3 regions of the Lacticaseibacillus sp. 866-1 genome follow, and region 1 is predicted to be linked to each of the others. Evidence: predicted binding sites of a transcription regulator. Region 1 holds the regulator's gene; each other region holds the start of a gene.

Evidence for each region. Region 1 encodes NrdR, which represses ribonucleotide reductase genes. Its sites were predicted from a motif close to ACACNATATATNGTGT; they were not measured.
Region 2: the regulator NrdR is predicted to act here: its motif matches at 3,580-3,595, upstream of nrdD (anaerobic ribonucleoside-triphosphate reductase).
Region 3: the regulator NrdR is predicted to act here: its motif matches at 2,552-2,567, upstream of nrdH (glutaredoxin-like protein NrdH).

Annotation. Positions count from the first base shown of each region.
Region 1 is NZ_BOLU01000024.1:15,791-22,778, reverse strand. It holds gene thrS (threonine--tRNA ligase) at 1-1,648, opposite strand, end outside; gene dnaI (primosomal protein DnaI) at 1,974-2,897, opposite strand; gene JUE30_RS08315 (replication initiation and membrane attachment family protein) at 2,878-4,251, opposite strand; gene nrdR (transcriptional regulator NrdR) at 4,306-4,776, opposite strand; gene coaE (dephospho-CoA kinase) at 4,830-5,426, opposite strand; gene mutM (bifunctional DNA-formamidopyrimidine glycosylase/DNA-(apurinic or apyrimidinic site) lyase) at 5,423-6,271, opposite strand; gene polA (DNA polymerase I) at 6,295-6,988, opposite strand, start outside.
Region 2 is NZ_BOLU01000027.1:8,038-15,025, reverse strand. It holds gene JUE30_RS08880 (hypothetical protein) at 1-178, opposite strand, end outside; gene JUE30_RS08875 (SbcC family exonuclease) at 171-1,010, opposite strand; gene JUE30_RS08870 (MFS transporter) at 1,206-2,363, shown strand; tRNA gene JUE30_RS08865 (tRNA-Ala) at 2,872-2,944, shown strand; tRNA gene JUE30_RS08860 (tRNA-Ala) at 3,077-3,149, shown strand; gene JUE30_RS08855 (hypothetical protein) at 3,268-3,438, opposite strand; gene nrdD (anaerobic ribonucleoside-triphosphate reductase) at 3,708-5,894, shown strand; gene JUE30_RS08845 (transporter substrate-binding domain-containing protein) at 6,069-6,866, shown strand; gene JUE30_RS08840 (amino acid ABC transporter permease) at 6,897-6,988, shown strand, end outside.
Region 3 is NZ_BOLU01000002.1:49,476-56,463, reverse strand. It holds gene nrdE (class 1b ribonucleoside-diphosphate reductase subunit alpha) at 34-2,205, opposite strand; gene nrdH (glutaredoxin-like protein NrdH) at 2,253-2,483, opposite strand; gene JUE30_RS01475 (hypothetical protein) at 2,731-3,057, shown strand; gene cls (cardiolipin synthase) at 3,194-4,669, opposite strand; gene JUE30_RS01465 (reverse transcriptase-like protein) at 4,819-5,217, opposite strand; gene JUE30_RS01460 (EbsA family protein) at 5,242-5,643, shown strand; gene JUE30_RS01455 (formate--tetrahydrofolate ligase) at 5,646-6,988, shown strand, end outside.

The sequences.
Region 1 (6,988 bases):
TCAGTTCGACCTGGGTTGGGGCCAACCAGGTTGGGAACGCCCCTTTGTAGATTTCCGTCAGGTAGGCAATGAATCGCTCCATCGTGCCGACAATGCCGCGGTGGATCATGACTGGGCGGTGGTTTTCACCATCGGCGCCGACGTAGCTCAGGTCAAAGCGCTCTGGGAGCATGAAGTCCAGCTGAATGGTCGACATGGTTTCCTCGTTGCCCAGGGCCGTCTTGGTCTGGATGTCGAGCTTCGGGCCGTAGAAGGCGGCTTCGCCTTCAGCCTCGTAGTAGTCAAGGCCCAGGTCGTCCATGGCGCCCTTCAGCATGCTCTGGCTGCGGGTCCACATTTCGTTATCATCGAAGTACTTCTCGGTGTTCTTAGGATCGCGGTACGACAGCCGGAAGGTGTAATCGGAGATGTTGAAGTCTTCGTAAACGGCCATGATCAGCTTCAGGATCTTCTTGAACTCGTCTTGGACCTGATCCAAAGCGACAAAGGTGTGGCCATCGTTCAGGGTCATTTCCCGGACCCGCTGAAGGCCAGACAATGCCCCGGACTTTTCGTAGCGGTGCATCATGCCCAGTTCGGCGATGCGCAACGGCAGCTCACGGTATGAGCGAATGTGGTGCTTGAAAATCTGGATGTGGCTCGGGCAGTTCATTGGCCGCAGCTCCAGCATTTCGCCGTCGCCCATGTCCATCGGTGGGAACATGTCATCGCGGTAGTGATCCCAGTGGCCGGAGGTCTTATACGCATCCACGTTCATCAAAACTGGGGTGTAGACGTGTTCGTAACCATCGGCGATTTCCTTGTCGATGATGTAGCGCTCGATGATGCGGCGAATAGTGGCGCCTTTTGGCATCCAGTACGGCAGGCCGGCACCGACCTTAGGATCCACGAAGAACAGATCCAGGTCGCGGCCAATCACGCGGTGGTCGCGCTCCTTGGCTTCCTGACGGCGCTTGCCGTCTGCTTCCAGGTCGGCTTCCTTGTAGTAGGCCGTCGCGTAGATCCGCTGCAGCATCGGGTTGGACGACTTGCCCTGCCAGTACGCCCCAGCAACCGACAGCAGCTTGAAGTGCTTGAGGTCCTTCAGGTTGGGCAGCAGCACGCTTTCCTCAAAGTCGCAGAAGTCGCCGAGCTTGAAGCCGTTGACTTCATCGCCCTTGATGGCATCGATCAGCTGCACCTTGTACGGTTCGTCGGCAAAGGCCTTTTTCGCGTCGGCCTTGCTCATGCTGATTTTTTCAATTGGCGCATTGGCCTTGATGATTTCCTTCATCTTCGCGTCGATCGCCGGCAGCTGGTCGACGGTCAGCTGGCCGTCTTCACGGTCGGTATCGTAGTAGAAGCCGTCATCTGCGGCCTCGCCTTCGCCCAAGCGCACTTCTGGGTGCAGTGCCTTGATGGCCGCAGCCAGCACAAACGCACCAGTCTGGCGCAGCACGTTAAGCCCTTCAGCGGAGTCCTTGGTGATGATTTCCAGGCTGCCATCAGCCTTCAGCGCATCGTTCAGCCCAATCAGCTGATCGTTGTACTTGCCGGCTACGGCCTTTTTGGCTAGGCTGTTGGCAATGCTTTTAGCAACGTCCAGCGTCGAAACGCCGGCGTCAAATTCTTTGATGCTGTTATCTGGTAACGTGATCTTGATTGACATAGCCATTCTCCTTTTGTGACGAAAAACAAAAAAATCGCCTCGAGTGTCAATTGACACTCGGGACGATTTTGCTCGCGGTTCCACCCGATTTGAAAGCACTGCTTTCCACTCGTTGCGCGTAACCTGCGCTGCGGGGGCCCGAAGGCCAGTCTCGGAAAGTGGTGCGGACGTCGATGCCTGGCTTTCAGCTCTGCCAGAACTCTCTGGATGGGACTTCCTTTTTGCTTCCGTCTTTGATACTTAGATTAAACCACAGCCCCTGGCGCGGTGCAAGGCTTACTCGGTAAAAAGTTCACGAATGGTGCACTAGTGTGCGCCCTGTTTGTCAGGCGTTGCGGCGGTCTGGCCCGCCGACCGTGATTTCCTTGGCCAAGAAGCGCACGCGCTCCATGATGCGCTGCGCCTTGACCGGCTCGTCGGCCTTGCCGGTTTCGCTGCCAGACAGAAACGCCGTCAGCTCCTGCATATTTTTGTTCGATGTAAACAAGGTTGGGAGTTCTTCCTGCATCCGGTACTGCAAAATCACGCCGAGCACCTCATCGCGGACCCAGGCGCTCCAGGCTTCGGCCCCGATATCGTCGATCATCAGCACCTTGGCCTTCTTGATGCGGTCGGTTTTGGCCAGCACGGAGTTGTCCGCAATGGCGCCTTTCATTTCCACCGCAAAGGTCGGGTAATGCAGCATGGTCGAGGCGATGCCCTGTTTGGCCAAGTCGTTCGCGATGGCGCCCAGCAGGTAAGTTTTACCGACGCCGAACGGCCCAGTCAGGTACAGACCCTTGTGAAATTGGTCCGGCGCCTCGGCCATTCCCATGGTGAAGTCGAGCGCGGACGACAGCGCCGCGCTGCGGTCGCTGGGATCGTAAGTCTCAAGGCTTGCCGACTTAATCGCTTTGGGCATGTTCAAAGCGGTGATCAGGCGCGCCTGGGCCGCTTGGGCGTCCTGCGCCACCTTCTCCGGCGTGGCCGTGTAAGTGATATCGATCAACCCATTGGAGGCGACTAACTGCGGCTGGTAGCCCGGCGCGATCAACGGGTCCCCGGCCGCCAGCCGATCACGGGCCGTGACGAACTCGTAAATCTTGGCCGCGCTGCGGCTGACTGCATCAGGGGCCAACTGGCGCTGATTGGCCTTCAAAAAGGCTTGCACGTCAGGGTCGGCGACAGCGTCTTGCATCATCTTGCGGTATTCCGCGGTCATTTGCCGCTGGTCCATGATCTTGGCTAGTTCATCCTTCATGGGTTTCATCGCTGTCATCCTTTCTCATGGCGCGCAGTTTGGCCAGTTTGGCTTCGATTGCGGCCGTCTCCGCCGGATCTGCCGCAGCGCTGCTGGCCTGATACGGCTTATCTAACCAGTCTGGCTTGGCCTCTTGGCGCGCCGGCTGCGTCTTGCGCTTGCGCGGTTGACTTTGCTTTTGCTGATAGTCCTTGATTTCCTGCAGCGCCCGCTCGGGGCTGTCGACGCCGGCCGCCAGCCAGCGGTTGGCAATCGCGTCCAGCAGTGCCTGATTGACGCTGTCGTAATTCTGCAGAATGTAGTCGATCAAGATATTAATGGTCGCGTTGTCGAAGACATTCCGCGAAGCCAGTTTGCGCACCGCCTGCAGCTCATTAGAGGCGACGAACAGCTGCGCGTTCTTGCGGTGCTTAGCGGCCTCCAAAAACTCGCGCGGCGGCGTGCTTTTGGCTTGCTGGATCAGCGCCTGCTCGCTGGTGGAAAGCGCCGGGCTTGCTGCGGCCGCCGGTGCCGCTTGAGCCGGCTGGGCACTGCCCTTTGGCGCCAGGTGAGGCGCCTGCTTCTGGTAGGCTTGCTCCACGATTTGGCGCAACGCGCGCAGGCTTAGCTCGCCGGTCGCCCGGTTGGTCGCCTGCTGTATGAAGCGCGCAAACACCGGCGGCGTCAGCCCGTAAAAGGTGGCCAGCTGGGCCAAAGCGGCGCGATGTTGCCCAATTTGGCCGCCTCGCAGCCCACTTTTGGTGGTGAGCGCTTCAAGCAGCTCCCAGTCGTAGCTGGCTCCGTCGCTCAAGGAGACCGCCGGCAGTGGCTTTTCCGCCACCTGCCGCTTGGCCTCCTTGGTCGCCGCATTTGGCGCCACCGACGTCAGCTGGAACACGTCCAGCAAGTTCGCCGACACGTCGCGCCAGGTCTGGGCCCTAACGGTGTGAATCGTATACCGGTTGGCCAGCTGAGTGAACCGCACTTCCCCGACCCGGTCGAACAGCAGCAAGCTCAGCGTGTCGTCCTGGAAAAAGCGATCCGCCGCAACCGGCCGGTACAGCTCATAGGCCCAATAGCGGCCGCCGGCGTCGGTCGAGGTGTAGGTCTTCATCAGGCCCAGCGCTTCCAGTCGCACGCGCGCCGCGTACAGCGTATCTAGATCCACGCCGAGCAGGTCCATCAAAGCTGTTTGCTTGCGGCGGTCGGCCGCGCCAGGCTGGCGCCGGGAATCGTTCCAGAGGCTGAGGTAAAGGGCGAGCGCGACGGGGCCAATCAGCGGCTGGTAAAGGTGCACGGCGACGTCTTGATCGAGGTCGCTAAAGTAAGTTGCCTGAACCACGATGAAATCGTCCTGTGCCATGTAGCTGCTGGGTTTGGTCACGCTGATCCCTCCTTTACTCAAAAAAGTGGCGTCGGTCGCCCCACGCCGGTTGGTTTACTTTCCTTGATCCTTTTCGCGCTTCATCATGTCCTGCAGTTCCTGCATGAACACGGACATGTCTTTGAACTGCCGGTAGACTGAGGCAAAGCGAATGTATGCCACGTCGTCAACTTCGGCCAGCTGCTTCATCACAAACTCGCCAATCTGCTGGCTCGAAACCTCGTTTTCGCCAATCGCGCGCAGCTTGTTTTCGACATTTTCGACGATTTTCTGCATCTGTTCCATGGTGACCGGCCGCTTTTCAGCCGCGCGGATCAGGCCCTTGAGAATCTTCTCGCGGCTGAATTCCTCGCGCGTGCCGTTCTTCTTGATCACCAAAAGCGGCGTCTGCTCGACCCGCTCAAAGGTGGTGAAGCGAAAGCCGCAGTTCTCGCATTCCCGGCGCCGGCGAATCGCACGGCCGCCGTCTGTGGGCCGAGAATCGACGACCCGCGAACTATTATGATGACAATGTGGGCAGAGCACAGGCACACCTTCTTCATTTTGATACTACATTATACCACGGGGCAATTTAACAATCACCGGCTCAAGTGGGCCAACAGCTCCTCGACCTGCTGCTTGCGCACTGCCGGCCCTTGCGAGTTATCGATCAAAAAGTCCGCACGCTGAATCTTCTCGCTAAGCGGCAGCTGCGCCTGGATGCGCGCCTGGGCTTGCGCCTGAGTCAGCCCGTCGCGGGCCATCAGCCGCTCAAGCTGCATGTTCGGCGGCAGCGTCACCACGGCCACCCCGTCAAAACTGTCTTCGTAATGCGTTTCGTACAGCAGCGGGATCTCCCCCACCACCACCTTGGCCGCAGTCGCCTTGGCCGCGGCCAGCGCGTCTTCAATGGCGGCCCGCAGGTACGGATGGTCGATGGCATTCAGCTGGGCAAGCTTTGCGGCGTCGTTGAATACAATGTCGCCCAGTGCCTTGCGGTCGAGCGACCCGTCAGACCGGATCACACCGGGGCCAAACGCCGCTTCGATTTTGCGTAGCGCCGGGCGGCCAGGCTCGACAATTTCGCGCGCGACCTCGTCGGCATCCACGACCGGACACCCGTGCCGGCGAAACTCGCCTGCCACGGTACTTTTACCGGTGGCAATCCCGCCGGTCAATCCTAAAACATACGTCATCTTACCTTGCGCTTCCTCAGTTTCTGACAGTGGGAACAAAAGTGTGTGCCCCGCTGGCCCACTTTGATTTTGACGATCGTCGTGCCGCACCGATCGCAAGGCGTCCCTTCACGGTCGTAAACGTGCAACTCATCCTGCATCGCCCCGCGCTTTCCAGTCGCGTCCACAAACGAGTGAACGCTGGTGCCGCCAAGCCGGATCGCCTTTTGCAGCTCGGCGATAATGTTATCATGCAGCAGCCGGGCTTCTTTTTTGGTGATAGTCGAAGCCGGCTGGGCCGGGTGCAGCTGGCTGAGCCACAGGCTTTCGTCGGCGTAGATATTGCCGACCCCGGCCACCACAGTTTGGTCCAAAATCACCGACTTGATCGGCGCCTTGCGCTTGTGAATCGTCTGGTAAAATGCAGCGGCGTCAAACGTTTCCAGTGTCGGCTCCGGGCCCATTTTGGCCAGGCCTGGCACCACGGTTCCTTCGCTGCCGGTCTTCACCAGCTGCATGCGGCCAAACTTGCGCATGTCCAAGTACCGGAGCTGCGATCCATCCGTGAAGGTCAAGGCAACGTGCCAAAACCGTGGGGCCGGATCATCCTGCCTGAGCGCCAGCTGGTACTTGCCTTCCATACGCAGGTGCGACACCAAGGTCACGGCGTTGTCAAAGCGGATCAGCAGGTATTTGCCCCGCCGGTCAATCTGGTCAATGGTCGCGCCTTTCAGCACTTGATTAAAGTGAAAAACGCCGCCGATCAGGATTTTCTCCCAGTCGGTCGTCACCTTTTGGACCGTTTTGCCGACGATCAACCCCGTCAGGCCGAGGCGCACATTTTCAACTTCTGGTAGTTCTGGCATTAGACCGGGCCTTCCTCATCTGTTTATTTGGCATCAAACCAGGTGTTGCCGTAGTGGCTTTCCACCTTCAGCGGCACGTCCAGCGCCACTGCCGAATCCATCACCTTAGGCACCAGGGCGGCGAGTTGGGCCATTTCCTCAGCGGGCCCCTCAAAAATCAGTTCATCGTGGACCTGCAGCAGCATGCGCGACTGCAGGTGATGCTCATCAAGCATTTGCTGCATACGGATCATCGCGACCTTGATGATGTCGGCCGCACTGCCTTGAATCGGCGTGTTCATCGCGGTGCGCTCGGCAAACTGGCGCAGGTTGAAGTTGCGTGAGTGGATGTCGTTCAGATAGCGGCGGCGGTGAAACAGCGTTTCGACGTAGCCTTTTTCGCGTGCAGTGGCAACCATCTTGTCCATGTAATCGTGGACCTGCGGGTACTGGGCGAAGTAGCCGTCGATGAAGGCCTTGGCTTGCGGGCGCGTGATGCCGATGTTCTTGGCCAGCCCAAAATCGGAGATGCCGTAAACGATCCCGAAGTTGGTGGCCTTGGCCTGCCGGCGCATGTCCGGGGTGACCTGATCCGGCGAATCCAGGTCAAAAATCTTCATCGCCGTGTTGGCGTGAATGTCGCGGTCCTCTTTGAAGGCCTCTTGCATATTCTTGTCACCGGAAATGTGCGCCAACACGCGCAATTCGATTTGCGAATAATCGGACGAGAAAATCTGC
Region 2 (6,988 bases), on a different contig from region 1:
GCGCGGTGTAGCTGAGGGTCTCGGCCTGGATGGCAGGCAGGTTGCCTTGCCACAGCGGATCGTTGCGCAGAAAGGCCATGCGCTTGCTGTAGGCGATGGTGATCGCGTCGCGGGCTTGTCGCGCGTTCAAGTCACTCGTGGCGATTTTGGTGATCTCTTGATCTTTAAAATTAAGCATTAGCCTGTTCCTCCTTCAGCGCCAGTGCCTGCATGAAGTCATCCTGCAGGCTGCCCAGAATATTTTCAAACTGGTCAACGGAGCTGTAATTGGAAGTGACCGCTTGGTACTCGTAACGCGTGATTGCGGCGCCCACCTGGAGCTGGCGCTTCTGCGCATCGAAGGCTTCATCGGCGCTGGCCTTGGCGGAGTCAAAGCGGGCCTTGAGCTTACTCTGATCTGGCCCGGCCGGCTTGTGCGCCGGCGCACTGCCTTGGTCTTGGTCGGGATCCACGAAGCTCTTCAAAAAGCCGCGGACCCGCGAGCCAGTAGCCTCGGGCTGCGCGGTGTTGTCGGCAGCCGCGTCCGCTTCGGCGTCTTCCAGCTGACGGTGCAGCCGGTCGACTTCCTGGTAAGTATCCTTGCGCATGGCTTCGAGCTGGTGATCCAGAAAATGGTCCGGATCCTTGGCAAAGGCACGCAGCTGCGGCAGGATGGCGCGCTCGGCGTCAGTGCGCTGTACAATGTTGCGGGCGAAGACATCAATGCTGCCGAACTGGCGGCGGTGGTACCAGTCGCCGAAGAAGACCTCACCCTGATCGGACACCTCAAAAAACGGAATGTGCTCGCGCAAAAAGGCGATGAAGTCCTGCTGCAAAAAGTCGTGCAATTCGTGCACCGCGGACTTGTCATAAGCCAGGATGTAGCCCGGCGTTTCCGCCAATGTCAGACGCAGCGTCTCGGCGGTCTTATCGATTCCCTGATACAGATGATAGGTCGACCGATCGGCCCACGCCTGCGCGAATGTATTAAAAAAGTTATTTTGATAATTAAGGCTCGATTCTACTGTCATAGCATTTCCTCTCGCTTCTTAGCTGATACGTTCAGTTTACCGCAACCGTGAGGTCGGTGAAACCGGTGTTATCAAAAGTTTCCTTATAGAACGCAGAAATATGACCGTTGAAAATGAGAATGTGCCCATTTAGGCGGACAAAGCGCCAGCGCCCGGATAAAATAAATAGCAGACTGACTTTAGGAGGAAGGGCGCATGGCGAAGAAAACACTCACACTCAAGTGGCTTTTTCTGGGGTCTTTGATCACCAACACGGGGATTTCATTCATTTGGCCGCTGACGACAATCTACATGCACGAATACCTCGGCGAGTCGCTGACCGTTTCAGGCATCGTGTTGTTTTTCAATTCCGTGGCGATGATGCTGGGCAACCTGATCGGCGGCCGCCTGTTTGACCGCTGGTCACCGTACCGCACCATTTTGACCGGGATCGCCCTGGACGTGGGCACGTCACTTGCGCTGATTTTCTGGCACGGCTGGCCGGCCTATCCGCTGCTTTTGGTCGTCATGGGCTTTGGCTCAGGCCTGGTCAACACGGCGATCAACTCGTTTGCCACGCTTTCGACCAGCCGGCGCGCGAGTTATGTGTTTAATGTCCTGTACTTTATGCAAAATCTGGGCCTAGTGATTGGCACGCTGATCGTCGGGTACGTGCTGCCGCTGGGCATCGCCTGGATCTTCGCGCTGGCGTTCGTCATGTTTCTCATGTTCTTCGGGGTGGCGCTGGTGCACTTCAACGTGACGCCGCGGCCGAGCACCGAACGGGTCAAAGCCGCGAAGGCCGCGCGGCGGAATCCACACCTGATCAACATCATGCTGCTGCTTGCGACATTATTTTTGACCTGGGTCGCGTACGAGCAGTGGCAGAGCAACATTTCGACCTTCATGCTGAGCCTGGGCATGAACGTGCGCAATTACTCGTTTTTGTGGACCTTCAACGCCGTGCTGATCGTGCTCGGCCAGCCGATCTTGACCCTGTTTGACGATTGGCTCACGGCTCACTTGCGGCTGCGTCTCGGCGTCGGTTTTGCGCTGTTTGGCACCGCCTTTTTGCTGCTGATTCCGGCTCGTTCGTACTGGATGTTCGTGCTGGCGATGGGGGTGCTCACTCTGGGTGAGATTCTCGCGCTGCCCTCGGTGGCGACCTACGTGGACATGTACACCGACCTGACCGAAAAAGGCCGCTTTCAGGGCTACGTTCAAATGTTTGCGTCTGCGGGTCGGGCGGTTGGACCGCTCGCCGGGGCGCTGGTGATCGAGGCGGTGGGCTACCATCCGCTGTTTCTTGCGTTGGCGATTATTCTGTACGTGTCGATCGCGATTTTCTCGTGGCGAGCGGCCGCCGTTAGATAACTAATGCAATTCATAATTAATATTGTAAATGTTCATATTTTCTTCACAACTTATGGATATTATAAGAACATAGAAATGGCGCAAGCCTTTCTACCCCAACCCAATTTTCATTTTTACTCCTCCAAAGTAAAAATCGCCAAGTGGTCCCCCAAACCGCTTGGCCAACTCCTCAGGCCGCTGCCCAGCGGCCTTTTTTGATGCAAGGTGCACAGACTTGGCGTACTCAGGCTGATGATTAGCCTAGGCCGCGGCTTTGCCTGTGTAACAGGCGAAGTCGTTGCCGTAGCTAATCATTCGGCCGTTGCCAAGTCCGAGCCCAGTTAAGTAGGATGCGAAGGGTTCGCGCACTTAGGGGGACAGGTAGCCTAGGCGCGTGGGCGTTGTTGACTCGCAGCCCAGTTAGGCAAGGTGCCGAGGAACAACGATTCTAGATTCTATTCTCACCCACCCTTCGCCCAAAATCTTCTTTACAGCCGCGACGGGTATGCTACAATTAGTCTTGTGTTTTGGGTCCGTAGCTCAGTTGGGAGAGCGCTGCCTTCGCATGGCAGAGGTCGTGAGTTCGAATCTCATCGGATCCAGAGTGAAGATTGCTGCGCCTCTTCGGAGGCACAGCAATCTTTTTTTGCTTTGACCATCCCGCAGAAATTGTAAAAACCCGATACGAGACGCTTGCCAGCGCTACCATTTTTCGATAATCTATTACTTAGAAGGGGTCCTTAGCTCAGCTGGGAGAGTGCCTGCATGGCATGCAGGAGGTCGCGTGTTCAAGTCACGTAGGATCCAGAAGTCAAAAAAAGGCGTCGGTGCAATCAGCATAGTTGCTGAGGGCATCGGCTTTTTTTTTTGCCGAACTTTTACGTGGCGTACTCAAAAAGCCGGCACGCGGCCGGCTCAACTGAGGTCATTTCTTGATAAATGTGACATATGCCCAGTACAGCCCGGCCACAATAGCCAGGAACAAGACAATCTTGATGATCAGACTGATGATGCCAGCCACGAGCGGCAACAGTATCAGTCCTAAGATGATGATCACGGCGATGACACCGATTTGTTTCCATTGCGCAGTTTCCATAGTGAGCCTCCATAAGATGATACTTTCAGTATAGCAAAGGCCGGGGACAACAGCGCGTTTCCAGGCGAAAATCCGTCTGAAGACTGAGGTGCCGGGCCTAGGTTTTCACGAAACCAGACGGTTCAAATTAAATCGTTCGCTATACAATATCTAGTGTTTTTGGCCAATTTGGACAGACTTTTTGCCATATATAGTGCCCATATAATCCGGAACGTGATAGAATGTTTCTATGATGTTCGAGTCTGAACAAAGGAACGGAGAGGGTATCCATGATCGATTTAAAAGTAAAAATCAACGTAAAAAAACGCGACGGGCGGATTGTCGACTTTGACCAAAGCAAGATCACGGCCGCGATCACGAAGGCGGCTAAGGCGGTGAACGGCGAACTCGCGCCGACCGACTACACGTTGATCGAATCGATCTCGGATGCCGCGGTTGCCACAATCACCGAGCGCTTCAGCAAGGACGTGCGCATTCCCGAGGTGCAAAGCATCGTGGAGCAGGCGCTGCTTGACGCGCACCAGTACGACTGGGGTGAAGCCTACACGAAATACCGCGTGAAGCGCGATATTGAGCGGTCGAAGAAGGCCGACGTCAACTACAACGTCCAGAAGCTGCTGGACCGCGACTCGACTGTTGTGCACGAAAACGCCAATAAGGACTCGCGCGTCTTTTCGACCCAGCGGGACCTGACCGCCGGCGCCGTGGCCAAGGCCATCGGGCTGAAAATGCTGCCACCGGCCGTGGCAAATGCCCACCTGCGCGGCGATATTCACTGGCACGACCTCGACTACACGCCTTACATGGCCGAGACCAACTGCTGCCTGATCGACTTTAAGGAAATGCTCAATCACGGCTTTTGCATCGGCAACGCCGAAGTGGAGCCGGCTCACAGCATTCAGGTCGCCGTCACCCAGATGACGCAGATCATCGCGAACGTCGCGTCCAGCCAGTACGGCGGCTGCTCGTCGGACCGCACCGATGAAGTGCTCGCGCCGTTTGCGCAGAAGAATTACGAAAAGCACCTGCAGGAAGCCAAGGAGCTGCCGATCGATGCCGAAACAGCCGAGGCATACGCCAAGCGCCGCACCAAGAAGGATATTTACGACGCGCTGCAGACGCTCGAGTACCAGGTCAACACCTTGTACTCAACGCAGGGCCAGACGCCTTTTGTGACGGTCGGCTTCGGTCTGGGCACGAACTGGCTGGAACGCGAGATCCAAAAGGACATTCTCAAGATTCGCATTGATGGACTAGGCAAGGAGAAGCGCACCGCGATTTTTCCAAAGCTGGTCTTCACCATCAAAAAAGGGCTGAACCTGCACCCCGGCGATCCGAACTACGACATCAAGGAGCTGGCCGTCGAGTGCGCCACCAAGCGCATGTACCCGGACATTCTGTCGTACGACATGATTAAAAAGCTGACCGGTTCCTTCAAGGCGCCGATGGGCTGCCGGTCGTTTTTGCAGGGCTGGACGGATCCGGACACCGGCGAGGAAGTCAACGCCGGCCGCATGAACCTGGGTGTCATTACCGTCAACCTGCCGCGCATCGCGATGGAAAGCAAGGGCGACAAGGACAAGTTCTGGAAGATTCTCGAGCAGCGGCTCGACATCTGCAAGCAGGGCCTGGTGTACAAGGTCGAACGCGCCAAGCAGGCGACGCCGGAATCCGCGCCGATTCTGTACAAGTACGGCGCGTTCGGCAAGCGTCTGAATGATGACCAAAGCGTCGATGAGCTCTTCAAGAACTCGCGCGCCACGGTTTCGCTGGGCTACATCGGCTTGTACGAGGTCGGCACCGTCTTTTACGGCTCGGCCTGGGAGAAGAACCCGGAGGCCAAGGCCTTTTCCATCGACGTGGTCAAGGATCTGTACGAGCACTGCAAGCAGTGGGAGAAGCAGTACGGCTATCACTTCTCCGTTTACGGCACGCCGTCCGAAAGCTTGACCGACACCTTCTGCCGGCTGGATAAGAAGCGCTTCGGCGTGGTTAAAGACATCACGGACAAGGATTACTACACGAACTCCTTTCATTACGATGTCCGTAAGGCACCGACCCCGTTTGAAAAGCTCGACTTCGAAAAGGACTACCCGAAGTACTGCTCCGGCGGTTTCATTCACTACTGCGAGTACCCGAACCTGAAGCAAAACCCGAAGGCCCTGGAAGCCGTCTGGGACTATGCGTACGACAAGATCGGGTACCTGGGCACCAACACCCCGATTGACCAGTGCTTCGAGTGCGGGTTCAAGGGTGAGTTCAAGGCGACCGAAAAAGGCTACGAATGCCCGCAGTGCGGCAATCACAACCCGGACACCTGCGATGTCGTCAAGCGGCTGTGCGGCTACCTCGGCAACCCGAACAAGCGACCAATGGTTCACGGCCGTCAGGAAGAAATCCTGCACCGCAAGAAGCACATGGTCATCGGCAACGATGACCTGGCAGGTCAGGCCTAACTGTTGCCAACCAAAATGCCCCATTCGCTTTGGCGAGTGGGGTTTTCTGGTACCTGGTGCGGTCAGGATTCGCCGGGCGGTGGCCATTAAAAGAATCTGATTAGAAGCACTCGATTACCAAAAGTAAGTCGTGTATAATTGGTGGTGCTGATTTTCAGAAACGGAGGAAATTTCATGAAAAAATGGTTAATCGCGTTGGCTAGTCTGCTGATGGTGGGCGTGCTCGCCGCATGCGGCAACAGTCAAAGCAGCAGTAGCAAGGCGAACGATAACACTGTCAAGCTGGTGACGCCGAAGACCTTGACCATTGGCCTGGAAGGCACTTACCAGCCGTATAGCTACCATGAAAATGGCAAGCTGACCGGGTTTGAAGTTGAGCTGGGCAAGCAAATTGCCAAGGAGCTCAACTTAAAGCCGAAGTTTGTGGAGACCAAGTGGGACTCGCTGATTGCCGGCCTCAACGTCAACAAGTACGACCTGATCTTGAACAACGTGGCCAAGACCCCTGAGCGCGCCGCCAAGTATCGCTTCACGGTGCCATATACCTCAGGCAAGTCCGAGCTGGCGGTCAAAAAGGGCAACACGACCATTAAATCAATCAAGGACATCAAGGGCAAGAAAATGGCCCAAAGTGTCACCTCGAACAACGCGGCAAACGTGAAGAAGCTCGGCGGGGTGATTGTCCCAGTTGACGGCTTCGCCCAGTCGGTTACGCTGATCGAACAGGGCCGGGCGGATGGCACGGTCAATGACACCGCGTCCTTCCACTCCTACCTCAAGCAGCAGCCGAATGCGGATATTAAGCTGATTCCGGTCGGCAATGCGATTAAGGCCACGCCGGCGCGCGGCCTGCTGCGCAAAGACGAAGGCCCACTGCAAAAGCAGGTCACCAAGGCGATTGAAAAGCTGCGCAAGAACGGCCAGCTCGGTAAGCTCTCGAAGAAATACTTCGGCAGCGACATCACGAAATAATCGAGCGACGGTGAGAGAAGGAGGGATTTGATGAGTGCCTGGCAAATTGTGCTGAAGTCACTGCCGGAATTGCTGGTGGCGATGCTCAAGTACACCATTCCAATTACGTTGATTTCGTTTGC
Region 3 (6,988 bases), on a different contig from region 1:
CAAAAGGCAGGGCCAAGCCATGCCCGCTGCGGTTTAAATCGAGCAAGATTCGCAAGCGTTCGAACCGATTTCTTCCTGGTCATCCGTGTAAGTCCGGATGTAGTAAATCGACTTGATGCCCTTGTGGTGTGCGTAGTTGCGCAGAATGTTCAAATCGCGCGTGGTCATCTTGTTGGTGCGACCCTTTTTCCATGGGTACATGCCTTCTGGAATCGTGGAGCGCATGAACAAGGTGAGGGACATGCTTTGGTCAACGTGCTGCTGGGCCTCGGCGTAAACGTCGATTTCCTTGCGCATGTCGATGTCGTAGGCACTCTTGTAATAAGGCATCGTGTCGTTGGAAAGGCCAGGAGCGGGATAGTAGATCGTCCCGATTTTCTTTTCCTGGCGGTCCTCAATGCGGTTGACGATCGGCTGCAAGGAGGCGCTGGTGTCGTTGATGTAAGAGATCGAGCCGTTCGGGGCGACAGCAAGACGGTTCTGGTGATACAAACCATCCTTCATGACCGCGGCTTTTAGATCAGCCCAATCCTGCTGCGTCGGGATTTTCACGTTTTTGAACAGCTCCTGAACCTTTGCGGTCTTCGGCGCCCAGGTCTGGTTGACGTACTTGTCGAAATACGAGCCATCGGCGTACTTGCTGGCCTTGAAGTTGTGGAAGGTCTCACCGCGCTCTGCGGCGATCTTGTTCGACGCCTTCAGGGTGTAATAGTTGAGCAGCAGGAAGTAGATGTTGGTGAAGTCGAGCGACTCCTCGTCCCCATACTGCATGTGGTTCAAGGCAAAGTAGGTGTGCAGGCCCATTGCGCCCAGGCCGATGGAGTGGGCGAGGTGGTTGCCGTGTTGAACCGACGGCACGACATCGATGTTGCTGCTGTCGGTGACATAGGTCAACGCGCGCACCATGGCCTCAACACTCTTGCCGAAGTCCTGGCTCTTCATGAGGTTCGGAATGTTAGTTGAACCCAGGTTGCAGGAAACATCGGTGCCCATCACGTCGTATTCCTGCTTGTTGTTGATCACGCTTGGCGTTTGCACCTGCATGATTTCCGAGCACAGGTTGGACATGATGATCTTGCCGGCGATCGGGCTGGCGTCGTTAGCGGTATCAATGTTAACGATGTACGGGTAGCCGGATTCCTGCTGGAGCTTAGAAATTTCGTTTTCCAGGTCGCGGGCCTTGATCTTGTACTTCTTGATCTTGGGGTTGGCGACCATGTTGTCGTATTCCTTGCTGATGTCAACGTAGGAGAATGGCTGGCCGTACTCGCGCTCCACGGAGTAAGGGGAGAACAGGTACATGTCAGCGTCTGCGGCAACCAGTTCGTAATACTTGTCTGGTACGATCACGCCGAGGCTCAGGGTCTTGACGCGGTACTTTTCGTCGGCGTTTTCCTTCTTGGCGCCCAGGAAGCTAATGATGTCTGGGTGGAAGACGTTCAGGTAAACGACCCCGGCCCCTTGGCGCTGGCCCAGCTGGTTAGAATAGGAAAAGCTGTCTTCCAGCAGCTTCATGACTGGCAGCACACCGCTGGCTGCGCCTTCGATGCCCTTGATCGGGGCCCCGGCTTCGCGCAGGTTCGACAGGGTCAAGCCGACCCCGCCGCCAATGCGGGAAAGCTCCAGCGCTGAGTTCACGGCGCGGCCGATGGAGTTCATATCATCGGCGATCTGCAGCAAGAAACAGGAAACCAATTCACCGCGGCGCAAGCGGCCGGCGTTCAGGAACGACGGGGTGGCCGGCTGGTAGCGCTGGTGGATCATTTCATCCGCCAGGGCCATCGCCAAGTCTTCGTTGCCATCCGCAAAGTACAGGGCATTCGAAAAGACGCGGTCTTTGAAGTCTTCCAAGTAGTACTGGTTGTCATCCGTCTTCAAGGCGTATTGGGCGTAAAACTTGTACGCCGCCATGAAGGACTTGAATTGGAACCCGGCGTTGGTCAGAAAATCGTTGATCTTTTCCAGGAAGGCTGGACTGTATTTATCCAGCATGGCCTTTTCGTAGTACTTGTTTTTGACCAAGTAGTCGAGCCTGTCCTGAAGGGAGGCGAAATGTTTGGTGTTTGGCGTCACATTCTCTTCAAGAAAGGCCGCCAGGGCCTGCTTATCTTTGGCCAGCGGAATCTGGCCATCAACGGGGATGTTGATCTCATTATTCAAGGCGTAGTATGAAACGTCTTCTGGTTTCAGCGTGCTTAATGCCATAATGTCACCACTTTCACAAAGTTAGGGAGATGAAAAAAGCTGGCCGATTAGCCAGCCAGCTGCTTCAATGCTTCTGGGCGGAACCCGTAGAAGGATTGCAATCCGTCAGCCTCAAGGACCGGCACAGCCTGGAAGCCTTTATCTTTCAAGTAGCTGATGTATTGAGGCTCTTCGTTAATGTTGTGTTCGGTGAATTGAATGTTGTGGGTCCGCAGGTAGTTCTTCGTCATGCGGCACTGCGGGCAGCCGTTCTTGGTAAACAATGTAATATTGCTCATATCAATCACTCTTTCTTGTTATCTTATGGGACTATCATACTCAATGTTGGGGGTGCGGTCAAGCAAAAACACCACATCTTGTGGCCAACGGATTTTCAGGCCTCAAGGTGTGGTGTTAAAGGTTTTGTACGTTTAGTATACCGCGACTGTCCAAATAAAAATAGCCTTTGGACACTATTTTTTTGTAAGTTTCTCAGGGTCCGGCCATTGACCTATAATAAAGACACAAGGTATCGGAGGTGAAAACATGAGTGATGACAAAAAAGCGGACGAAGCTGCCGCTGTCGACATGGTGGATGGCCTCATCGATTACGCCAGCAAGCACGGAATCAAAAGCCGCGACCTCGCGAAAACCCTGATCGAAGCCACTAAAAATGGCTTGGAAGGGGTCGATGCCCTGTTCAAAGATGGGGGCCTGGAGCGGCGAAGCGTTGAAGACCTTGCCACGGGGTATTTGATCGATCGCTATCACCTGGAAGGCGACGAACTGAAGGCCCGCCACGACGAAATGGTCAAGGCGGCTTTGGAGACGTTGCGCAAGCGTCCGGAAGCATTTGATAAATGGGTCAAATAAACCAGACTGAGAGATATACACGTTTAGTCCGAAACACAAGCGCCCCTGAGCTGCGATTCGTCTTAGAATCGCGACCCAGGGGCGCTGGCGTACTTTGGAAATTGAATAAGAGACACGTTTTTTGCTCTCTGATTGGTTACAGCACAGGGGAGAGAAGCCGTGAGAAATACTGCTTGAATCGCAGCCAGTGGCCTTGACTCTTGATCAGCGCCGGCGTCAGCAGCTGACTGTGCTTCAAGTCCTCATCAAACGCCGCCGTCAGCTGCTCAGCAATTTTGGCGTCGTAGATAAACGCGTTGACTTCAAAATTCAGCTTAAACGAGCGAATATCGAAGTTGGCTGAGCCGACACTGGCGACCACATCGTCGATCACCAGGGTCTTGGCGTGCAGGAAGCCGTTTTGGTAGTGGTAGATCTTAATCCCGTAGCGGCTCAGGTAATTGGCGTAGTACTGGGTCGCCCGGAAGATAAAGGGGTGATCGGGCATGTCCGGCACCATCACCTGGACGTCGATGCCGGCCAAGGCGGCGGTGATCAGCGCGTCCATGGCCGTGTCGTCGGGGATCAGGTACGGCGTCTGCAGGCGAATCGACTTGGTCGCGCTGGCGATCATCTTCACATAGCCGTACTTGATCTGCTGCGCGGAGGAATCTGGGCCGCTGGCGACGATTTGCATCGGCGCGCTCCCCAGGTGAATGTGGCGCGTCGCCAGATTTTCCGGCGACAGCGGCGCGACATCGATGTCGTAAGGCTCGGCCTGATCATCCGGCACGGTCGCATTCCAGTCCATCAGAAACTGCACCTTCAGCGCGTACACCGTATTGCCGCGAATGCGCAGGTGCGTGTCGCGCCAGAACCCGAATTTCTTTTTGCGGGACACGTACTGGTCGCCGACGTTAAAGCCGCCGATGAAGCCGATGTCGTCGTCGATCACAACGATTTTGCGGTGCAGCCGGTAGTTCAGCCGAAAATCGGTGATGAGGTGCTGCGAGGAAAAGTAGGCTTCCGCCTTGGCCCCAGCGGCCAACAGCGGCGCCCAGAACTTTTTGTTTGCGCCAAGGGAACCCCAGGCGTCGTAAAGGACCAGGACCTTGACGCCTTGCTTGGCTTTCTTGATCAACAGGTCCCGGAACTGGTTGCCCAGCTCGTCGTTGTAAAAGGTGTAATACTCCACAAAGACGTGGTCCGTCGCCGCTTCGATGTCTTCAAAAAGCTTGGCAAACTTTTTTTTGCCGTCGAAGAACAGGTCGACTGAGTTATCCCCCAGCACCGGCGCGCTGGCCGTGTTAAGAAACAAGGTGGTCAGCTCCTTGGCGGCCGTTGAGGTCACCGCGGCCGGCAGCAGGCGGCCGTGGGTGTTGGCGTGCTTTTGCATCGCCACAAAGGCCTTGGTCCCGCGTCGGTACTCGGTTTGGATCGCGTGCACCTTTTTGGTCGAGAGGCCGCGGCCAGCAAACAGGTAAATGCCAAACCCGATCACCGGCAGAAAAATCAGCACCAAAAGCCAAGCCCAGGTCGTGGAAATATCGCGCACCGACCGGAGCACGGTGAAAATGGCTGCAATGGTGTTGAGCAGCAGCACCAGTAAAATGATGATTGTAAGAAGAGACATGCACGCACCGCCTTTAATCGATTGATCGCCCGGCAAGCCGCCGGACCTCGTCTGTGGCCAATTTTGCCACGTCCGCAGGTAAAGGACAACCTGCATCGCCCTGTGACTTCATTATATAGAAGCAGTCAGGCGTAGTGCCACGAGTGGGCCTACCGTGCGGCCGCTTCCGCCTCATGCAGCCCTTGCTGGGCCAGCATGTGGGCCCCACGGTTGGCGTGGTCAGGGACCCACTGCCACAAGACCCACGAGAATTGCTTGGTCAAGGCGGTCAATTCTGTGACATAATCACCATAGTGCTTGGCGTAATGCTTATCCAGCGCCTCGATTACGAGCTTAGAATCACTGTAAAAGGTGACCGGACCAGTCAGGCCCAAGGCCAGCAGGCGCCTGAAGCCGGCAATGGCGGCCTCAAACTCCGCCTCATGATTGCTCATTTCGGGAAGCGGTAAGTGGGTCTGATCCTGCTGCCCTTCGGCGATGATCAAAATACCGATCCCGCCGAGTCCAATATTGCCTTTTGTCGCTGCATCTGTGTATAGTTTATTCATCGTTCTCCTTAAGGAAGTGGCTGTGTGAAAAACCGATTTTACGTTCAACCGGGCTGGCTCGATTTTACCATGTTTTGGGCCTTCATCATGATCGGCGTGAGTTTTGCCGTGGTCTTGCAAATGGAACTCATCGGCTACGGGCCGGTCAGCTGGCCGGCTGCCGCGCTCCTGGTGGTCGTGCTGGCGCTCGCGGCGTTGCAGATTCAACGCTCCCGCCTGGTGGTCGGCGCTGGCCGCGTCACGCTGCGCCGACTTTTACCTGGCAACTCACTGCAGATCGCACCTGAAGACGTGACGGCGGTGGCCTGGAAGAAGCAGACTTGCACACTGGTGACGCGGTCTTACGGTAAAATTACGTTTATTCATTTTGGCCATAATGACGCACTCAAGCAGGCATTGGCAGCCGTGCTGCCAGAAAGGGGTTAGTCGTGTCAGACATCGAAATTGCGCAGGCAAACGAACAAAGTGAAATGAAGCCGATCGAGGAGATCGGCGCTATGGTCGGCCTCACCCCAGACGAGCTCGAGCCTTACGGACGCAGCAAGGCCAAATTGACGCTTGCCGCGATGAAGCGGCTCAAAAGCAAGCCCTTGGGCAAGCTGGTGCTGGTCACCTCGATCAACCCGACCCCGGCCGGGGAAGGCAAGTCCACCGTGACCATCGGGTTAGGCGACGCGCTGCGCCTGCGTCAGCAAAACGCGGTGATCGCGCTGCGCGAACCCTCGCTGGGCCCGGTCATGGGCATGAAGGGCGGCGCCACCGGGGGCGGCTACTCCCAGGTGGTGCCGATGGAAGACATCAACCTGCACTTCACCGGTGACATGCACGCGCTGACCACTGCAGTCGACACGCTGGCGGCGCTGATCGACAACCACCTGCAGCAGGGCAACCAGCTGAACTTGGATCCGCGCCGCATCCAGTGGCGCCGCGTCCTGGACATCAACGACCGCGCACTGCGCCACGTCACCATCGGCCTGGGCGGCGTTACCTCAGGGGTGCCGCGTGAAACCGAGTTTGACATCACCGTTGCGAGCGAACTGATGGCGATTTTGTGCTTGGCAGATGGTCTTGGCGACTTGAAGCGCCGCATCGCCAAAATTGTCATCGGCTACACCTATGACCGCAAGCCGGTCACCGTTGATGACCTCGGGGTGACGGGCGCGATCGCGATGCTGCTGAGGGACGCGGTCAAACCAAACCTGGTGCAGACGCTGGCACACACGCCGGCCTTGATTCACGGCGGCCCGTTTGCCAACATTGCCCACGGGTGCAATTCGATCATCGCGACGCGGGCGGCGCTTGAAATGGGCGACATTGCACTGACCGAGGCCGGTTTTGGGGCCGATCTGGGCGGCGAAAAGTTTATGGACATTACCGCCCCGGCGCTGGGCAAAACGCCTGATGCGGTCGTGATTGTGGCGACCGTGCGCGCGCTCAAGTACAACGGCGGTCAGAAGCTGGCAGACCTCAAAACGGAAGATCTTGCCGCGCTGGAAAGCGGCTTTGCCAACCTCAAGCGCCACATACACAACATGAAACGCTACGGGGTTCCCGTCATCGTCGGCATCAACCAGTTTACATCGGACACGCCGGCCGAAATCAACCGGCTGGTTGAGCTTTGTGAGCAAGAAGGTACGACTGCCATTCCCGCCGACGTTTGGGGCAAAGGCGGCCAGGGTGGCCTAGCGTTGGCTGATGCGCTGCTCGCCGTGCTCAAGCAGCCGGCTGACTTCCGGCCGCTTTACGCCAATACCGATGCGGTTAAAGATAA